Regions from separate parts of the Clostridium sp. LS3 genome, predicted to be linked through region 2. Evidence: predicted binding sites of a transcription regulator. Region 2 holds the regulator's gene; the other holds the start of a gene.
The links. Region 2 encodes HrcA, which represses chaperone genes, less so after heat shock. Its sites were predicted from a motif close to TGTTAGCACTCNNNNNNNNNGAGTGCTAACA; they were not measured.
Positions count from the first base shown of each region.

Region 1: a site for HrcA is predicted at 1,864-1,894, ahead of groES (co-chaperone GroES). Genes of this name have one in related genera too.

Region 1 is NZ_CM143921.1:472,776-477,220, reverse strand. Features, by position in the region: gene groL (chaperonin GroEL) at 1-1,522, opposite strand, end outside; gene groES (co-chaperone GroES) at 1,537-1,821, opposite strand; gene ACZJV1_RS02385 (4Fe-4S dicluster domain-containing protein) at 2,385-3,875, opposite strand; gene ACZJV1_RS02380 (class II D-tagatose-bisphosphate aldolase non-catalytic subunit) at 4,053-4,445, opposite strand, start outside.
Region 2 is NZ_CM143921.1:3,148,220-3,152,664, forward strand. Features, by position in the region: gene dnaK (molecular chaperone DnaK) at 1-501, opposite strand, end outside; gene grpE (nucleotide exchange factor GrpE) at 560-1,177, opposite strand; gene hrcA (heat-inducible transcriptional repressor HrcA) at 1,196-2,227, opposite strand; gene hemW (radical SAM family heme chaperone HemW) at 2,417-3,550, opposite strand; gene ACZJV1_RS14845 (hypothetical protein) at 3,670-3,939, opposite strand; gene ACZJV1_RS14850 (patatin-like phospholipase family protein) at 4,106-4,445, shown strand, end outside.

The sequences.
Region 1 (4,445 bases), 1.3 Mb from region 2:
CTGATGCTGCATTTTGAAGAGCTGATCTTGTAACCTTAGTTGGATCTACTATACCAGCTTTAATCATATTAGTGTAATTTCCTTGTAATGCATCATAGCCCATTCCAACTTCTTTATTTTTAACATTTTCTATAATAACTGAACCTTCAACTCCTGCATTAGTTGCAATTTGTCTCATTGGCTCTTCTAAAGCTCTTACTATTATATTTATACCAACTTGCGTATCTGGTACATCTGAAGTTATCTTTGCTACTTCATTAATTATATTTGCATAAGCAGCTCCACCACCTGGTACTATTCCTTCTTCAACTGCTGCTTTTGTTGCTGCTAAAGCATCTTCAATTCTTAATTTCTTTTCTTTTAATTCTGTTTCTGTTGCTGCTCCAACTTTGATTACTGCAACTCCACCTGCAAGTTTTGCTAATCTTTCAGTTAATTTTTCTTTATCAAATTCTGAAGTTGTTTCTTCAATTTGAGCTCTTATTTGTGATACTCTTTCTTTAATAGCTTCGCTACTTCCTTTTCCATTAACTATTGTAGTAGTTTCTTTTGTAACTTTAATACTTTCACATTGTCCAAGCATATCAACAGTTACTTCTTTTATGTCTATACCAAGTTCTTCTGATATAACTGTTCCTCCAGTTAAAGTAGCTATATCTTGAAGCATTTCTTTTCTTCTATCTCCAAAACCTGGTGCTTTTACAGCTACACATGTGAAAGTTCCTCTTAATTTATTAACTACTAATGTAGTCATAGCATCACCTTCAACGTCTTCAGCTATAATAAGTAGCTTTCTGCCTTGTTGAACTATTTGTTCTAAAATTGGAAGTAACTCTTGAATATTTGAAACCTTTTTGTCTGCTATAAGAATTAATGGATTATCTAAAACAGCTTCCATTTTTTCAGTATCAGTTACCATATATGCTGATACATATCCTCTATCAAATTGCATACCTTCAACTACATCTAATTCTGTTCCCATTGATTTTGATTCTTCAACAGTTATAACGCCTTCATTTCCTACCTTTTCCATAGCGTCAGAAATTAGCTTACCTACTTCTTTATCATCTGCTGATATCGCTGCAACTCTAGCTATATCTTCTTTTCCATTAACTGGCTTTGAAATATTTTTTATTTCTTCAACAGCTTTATCTACTGCCATTCTTATACCATTTCTAATTAGTATTGGATTTGCTCCTGCTGTTACATTTTTTAAACCTTCTCTTATTATAGCTTGTGCTAAAAGAGTTGCTGTTGTAGTACCATCCCCTGCAACATCATTAGTTTTAGTTGCTACTTCCTTAACTAGTTGAGCTCCCATGTTTTCATATGGATCTTCAAGTTCTATTTCTCTTGCTATAGAAACTCCATCGTTAGTAATAAGTGGTGATCCAAATTTTTTATCTAAAACTACGTTTCTTCCCTTTGGTCCTAAAGTTACCTTAACTGTATCTGCTAGTGTATCAACACCAATTTGCATTGATCTTCTTGCATCTTCACTAAACTTAATCATTTTTGCCATAATTAATTCCTCCCTTATTCAACTATTGCCAAGATATCATCTTGTTTTAAAATAGTATATTCTTCTCCATCAACTTTAACTTCTGTACCTGCATATTTTGAATAAAGTACTTTATCTCCAACTCTTACTTCCATAGCTATTCTATTTCCATCTACTATAGCTCCTGGTCCGACTGCTACAACTTCTGCTTCTTGTGGTCTTTCTTTTGCAGTTCCTGTTAAAACTATTCCACTCTTAGTTGTTTCTTCTGCTTCTAACTTCTTTATTACTACTCTATCTGCTAGTGGTTTAATGTTCATAAAAAAATCCCTCCTATTTATACCTCTAATAATAATTCTCTTTATTAGCACTCATCATATTCAAGTGCTAATAACTTTATAATAATGTTTTGCTTTGATTTTTTCAAACGCTACTTCATATATTATTACCCTGTATATAATAAATATTACCACTTTTCATTAATTATTTTATATTTCCTCACTCTTTTACTTATTTTCTTTTAATTTCATATATGTCCATATATTATTTAATAATGATTATATTTGAATTTGTTTCTTTTACATAATACTTCAAAAACATCCAATAAATTGTATCTATCATTGTTACACTTATATTAAAAAATATATAAGAAAATATATTAAAAAATGGCTAATAAAAACACTAATGCTATCTTATGCTGAATATTAAAATCTGTGAATTTTAGCTTTACTAGTTAGAATATGGCTACCACTCTCGTAATATATCTTATAAGTACATAATATTTTAAAATATAATATAACGAGGTTTATATCATATAACGTAAAATGTTATTATCATATAAAAACCTCGTATATATTAACTAATTTATATTTTTATATTTAATTTATCTTTCTAAGTCTATATTCTTATACTCATCAAGATTATCATTATCTATAACTGACTTTTTAGTTGCTTGTGCATTTATTTTATTAAAAATACCTTTAGATTTAAAAGGAGTAACTAGTGCTCCTGCACCATTTATACATCCTCCTTCGCACATCATACCTTCAATAAAGTTTCCTTGCAGTTTTCCTATTTTAGCCATAGTCATAGTTTTCTTTATTTCTATTCCGCCAGATACTTTAACAGGATTAAAGTTAACTTCTAATCCTTGACTTCTTATATAATTTTCTATAGCAGCTGTTAACCCACCATGAGCTCCAAATCCTCTTCCATATATTGATGCATCATCAACTATAGTATCTTCACACTTTTCAACTTCTATATCAAAGGCACTAAATAAGGCTAAAAGCTCTTCAAAAGTTATAACATAGTCAACAGCATCCTTTACTGACTCTCTAACTGCTTCGCTTTTTTTAGCAGTACATGGCCCTATAAATACAACCTTTGCATCTGGATCATTATGCTTTATAAATCTTGCTGTTGCAATCATCGGTGATACAGTTCCTGATATCTTTTCTACTTCTGTAGGAAACATTTTTTCCACATAACTTAGAAAACCAGGACAGCAGGAATTTGTCATGTAATTTTGACCTTCTTCTAATCTTTCTATAAATTCACTACTTTCATGTACAGTTACTGCATCTGCTCCACAAGCTGCTTCTATCATATCTACAAATCCTAGCTTTTTAATTGCATTTTTAATTTGTCCATATGATATTTTCGCCCCAAATTGTCCTGTTATAGCTGGAGCAACTACTGCATACATCTTTCTACCTCTTGCTAGTCTCTTTGATATTGGAACTATCAAGCTCTTATCTGAAATAGCACCAAAGGGGCATGCACTCATGCAGCTTCCACAATTAACACATGTTTCTTCTTTTATCATAGCTCTTCTATCATCTGGATCTATATCTAAAGCACCCGTAGGACATACTCTTTTACATGGTCTCATAACTTCTGCAATAGCATTATAGGGGCATGCTTTTTTACACATTCCACATTCCTTGCAAATTTCTTGATTTATATATGCTCTTCCAGCTACGTAAGTTATCGCATTAAAATTACAAGCTTCATTACATTTGTGAGCTAAACAGTTTCTACAAGAATCTGTAACACTATATTTATTTATAGGACATCTATCACAGGCAGCTTCAATAACATATATTATTTGATCGTCCTCTTTAATATCAACAAATTCATCATCTATATTATCTCCATTAGCTAAATACCCTGCTGCTAATTTTGCTCTCTCTAAAACAATAGCTCTTTCCTTATATACACAGCATCTATACATAGCTGTTTCCCCTTTTATAATCTCATAAGGAATTTTTTCTATTGATTCTGTTGTTAGATTACCTTCCTTAGCCAACTTAGCTACTTCTGTCAAAACCTCATGCTTAAGCTTTTTTAACTGAGTTTCAAATTGAAACATACCAAAATCCTCCTATATAAATAAATTTAAACCAATATTCCCCAATACTATTATAACAGTTAATTAATTCCAATTAGCTTTATTCTAAATATTCAGAAAACTGTTTTGGTAATTATAAAGGACATGTCTAAGTGCATGTCCTTTATTAAAAATAATTTATATTAGAAAGTCTTTTTCTTATTCTTCAACAGCATATAAATAGTCGTCTATATATTCACCTATTCTATCTTTTAATAAATCCTCTGCTGTTGGATTTAATATTCCATCCCTAACCTTTTTATATTGTTCATGCATAAATTGACTTATAATAGTCATAGGTATTTCTATACCTTCTAAATTGCTCATTAATTTTTCTAAAGCAAAGTTTACCTCATCCTTTGGCATATAGTATCTAGCTCTATCAGATAAACTATATTTTCTTTCTAGCTTAATTTTATCTCCTGTTCCTGAATAGTGATTTATCCAGTCTTTAGTTTCTTTAAGCATACTAAAGTCTAATATTTCAATAAAATTAGACAACTCTACATCTGGATTATATCTTAATAATTCATTTTCTATAAGATTTAATGC
Region 2 (4,445 bases):
AAATATCTTTTGGTTAGTATCCATTTTATCTAAACCATATGCCAAAGCTGCAGCTGTAGGTTCATTTATTATTCTTAAAACTTCTAAACCTGCTATTTTACCAGCATCTTTAGTTGCTTGCCTTTCAGAATCATTAAAGTATGCAGGAACTGTTATAACAGCTTGAGTTACTGACTCTCCTAAATAAGCTTCTGCATCAGCTTTAATTTTTTGAAGTACCATTGCTGATATTTCTTGTGGTGAATGATCTTTTCCATCTATATTTACTTTATAGTTTGTTCCCATATGTCTCTTAATTGATATTATTGTCTTATCAGGATTTGTAATTGCCTGTCTTTTAGCTACTTGACCTACTAATCTTTCTCCATTAGCTTGGAATGAAACTACTGAAGGTGTAGTTCTTGCTCCTTCTGAGTTGCTTATTACTACTGGTTCTCCACCTTCCATAACAGCTACACATGAGTTTGTTGTTCCTAAATCAATTCCTATTATTTTTCCCATAATTTATTTCCTCCTAAAAACTATATCTTTCAATTTATAGATTTTGTTTATATCAATATTAATTAGCTACCTTTACTACTGTGTATCTAATTACTTTGTCGCCTCTTTTATATCCCTTTTGGAATACTTCAGCTATAGAATTCTTTTCAAAATTTTCATCTTCTATATGCATAACAGCTTGATGAAGATTTGGATCAAACTCTCCAGTTGAATCTATTTCTTCAACACCTAATTTTTCAAAAGAGTTCTTAAATCCTTTTATAGTCATTTCAATACCCTTTTTTAAATCATCTACGTTTCCATCCACTGCTATAGCTCTCTCTAAATTATCTAATACTGGTATCATTTCTTTTAATACATCTGTACAAGCATCTGTATAAATACCTTCTTTTTCTTTAGTTGTTCTTTTTCTATAATTTTCATACTCAGCTGATATTCTAAGCAATCTTTCTTTTAAAGCATCTAGCTCGTTACTTAGTTTTTTATTTTCGTCTTTTAATTTTCTCATAATATCTAGCTCATTTTCCTTATCATTTTTTTCTTCTAAGATTTCTTCAACTATATCATCTGAAGATTCATCTGTCTCTGCTTCAACAGTAGAATTTATATCTTCATTTTTTTCTGTTTCAAATGCTTCATCTTTTAAATCTTCTCTCACTTCTCTGTTATCTTCCACAACAACACCTCATCTCTTTTATTCTATAATTTGATTTCTTAGGCTTTTATTTAACTCTTTCATAACTTGCCCCATAATGGCAATAACCTTTGAATAATTTATTCTTTTTGGTCCAATTAGTCCTATTTTTCCTATTGGTCTACCATCTAAAGAGTATTCAGCAGATATTATAGAGCAATCTTTAGCTTCTGGAAAATAATTTTCCTCTCCTATTCTAATGGTAATATCATTACCTGGCTCTATCAAATCTATTAAACTATCCTTATCATTTATAAGAGAAAGGATTTCTTTTGCTTTCTCAATATTGTTGTATTCTGGATAGTTAAATATATTGGTCGTACCTTCAACAAATACTTCTGTATTATTCGCCTCTTTCAAGGTTTCATATAAAGCTGGCAGTATCCCATTAAAAACTTCATCAAAACCCTTCAGTTCCATTCTAAGATTGTTTATTACTTCTAAGTTAATTTCTTCAATTGTTAAATTTCTTAGCCTTAAATTTAAGACTTCATTTATCATTTGAATAGTTTCAGGCCTTGGCATATTATTTACCCTTATTCTGTGATTCTTAATAACTCCACTGTCTGCTACTATAACTGAAACCAAATTATGACTGTCAATAGTAAGTAATTGAATAGATTTTATATAACTACTTCTTACAGATGGAGTTTGCACTACTGTAGTTAAATTAGTAAGCTCTGATAACAATGAGCAAGCTTTCTTAACTATCTTATCAACCTCATACATTGCTGAATTTATAATGTACTCCTTAATTTTCAGTTCCTCTTCTCGAGTTAACCTTCCAGTTTCCATTAGCTTATCTACATATAATCTATACCCCTTATTTGAAGGTATTCTACCTGCAGATGTATGTGGTTGTTCTAGATACCCCATATCTTCTAGATCAGCCATTTCATTTCTTATTGTAGCTGACCCAACTCCTAAATCATATTTCTTAGCTATTGTTCTTGAACCAACAGGTTCACCTGTCATGATATAGTCATTAATGATAGCCTGAAGTATTTTTATTTTTCTTTCATCAATAGCCATAACATCACCTCTATCTGTTAGCACTCATTATTACTGAGTGCTAATGACTACAATATCAATATATTCCTTATTAGCTTTTTTGTCAATTTCATAAAAGTATAAATTAAATAATATAATTTCAATATATTAAATTATTATTATTTTTCTTAAATTTTCTATTACATTCTTAATTTTTCTATATAAACCATTTTATAATATAAAATCACTCATAACACCATTTGATAACTCCACTCCCTTTTCAGTGAGCCTTAATTTATTATTTTCTAATGTAAGTAGTCCTTTATTTATATTTTTATCTATAACATCTTTATATATACTGTTAATATCTATTTCAAATTTTTCTTTAAATTTAATTATATTTGTTCCCTCCATCATTCTTAGTCCCATAAACATATATTCTTCCATATCATCCTTTTGTGAGTTTTGAAACTCTTCCTCGACAATAGGTTCTCCTTTATTAATCTTTTCTATATAAGATTTTACATCTTCTATATTCTTTATCCTTTTTCCACTTATAAGTGAACTTGAGGCTGAACCAACTCCTAAATACTCTTCACATTTCCAATAAACCTTGTTATGAAGACATTCATATCCCCTTCTAGAATAATTTGATATTTCATATTGATTATATTCATACTCTTTTAATATTTCCTTAGTAATTGAATACATACTTCTTTCTTCTTCTTCTGATGGAAGTATTAATTTATTCCTTTCCCAAAGTTTATAAAATGGCGTACCTTCTTCTACAATTAAGCTATATGCAGATATATGCTCTGGTTGTAATTTTGCTATAGTTTCTAATGATTCTATCCATTCATCTACACTTTGGTTTGGTAATCCAAACATCAAGTCTACATTTATATTCTTAAACCCAACTTTTCTAACTAAGTTGAAATTTTCTTCAAACTGCTTAAAGCTATGTATTCTTCCTATATCTTTTAATAAGGAATTTTGAACAGCTTGTAACCCCATACTTATTCTATTTACTCCGCCATTTATCATAGTTTTTAATTTTTCTTCATCTAAGGTACCTGGATTACACTCCATTGTAAACTCTATATCTTTATTTAAGTTAAGGTTACTTATTGTTTTTAGTAAATTATCTATTTGATGTGTTTCTAAATATGATGGAGTTCCTCCACCTATAAATATACTTTTTATTTTATAATCCTTTACTTTTTCATTTATTTCTTTGCACAATGCTTCTACATAATCCTCCTTAAGATAATCTATTGAAGCATATGATGGAAAATCACAGTAAAAACATTTTTGCTTGCAAAAAGGTATATGTATATAAAGGGCTATTTCCTTTAAATTTCTCATTTTATTATCACTCTTTCTATAAGTAAATTTCTCTTTATTGCTATTATACATAACTAAACAAAAATTTAAAGCTAAAAATAGAAGAATAGATTAAACATGTTAATCTATTCTCCTATTTCCTATAATTCCACTAAATCTATATTGATTACATTATGAAATATTATATCTTTTTGAACTCTCTCTATTCTTGTATTTATTATATTGTTTTCAAAATTCAATTGAATTTTTGATTTTAAGCCATTTCTTAAAAGATGTGTTTCTAGCTTATGCCCAATCATTGATATTAGACATATTTCTCCATTCTTTCTTTTAAGAGTACCTGTTACCATTCCTAAATTCCTTAAAGTTTTCCCTTTCTTTTTTATATCTCTTAAATTAGCCTCTAACATAAATCCACCTCACCTAAAATTTTATACAATTTATATATATTTATAATCCTAAAATTTAATTACAAAATATATTTATTAAGTAAAGAATTTTATTTATAAATATAACTAGCAATAAAAATAATTTAGAATAAATTAATTATATATTAATTTATGAGGAGCATTTATTTTGAAAACTTTTAAGATACTTGCATTTGATGGTGGTGGTATTAAAGGAGCTTTAAGCGTTGAAATTCTCTCTAGAGTTTGTCATAAATATCCTGGCTTTTTAGATGAAATAGATTTGTTTACTGGTACTTCTACAGGTTCAATAATAGCTGCTCTCTTAGCTAATAATATCTCTATTAAAGATTTAAACAACTTGTATAGCATTCCTGTAGCAAAAAAAATATTTTCACCATCTCACTTTAATTTAATTAGGCCAAAATTTAGTAATACTAACTTAAAAAATATTATTTCAAATTATTTTAGCGATGATCTTAAAATAAGTGATTTAAATAAATATATTT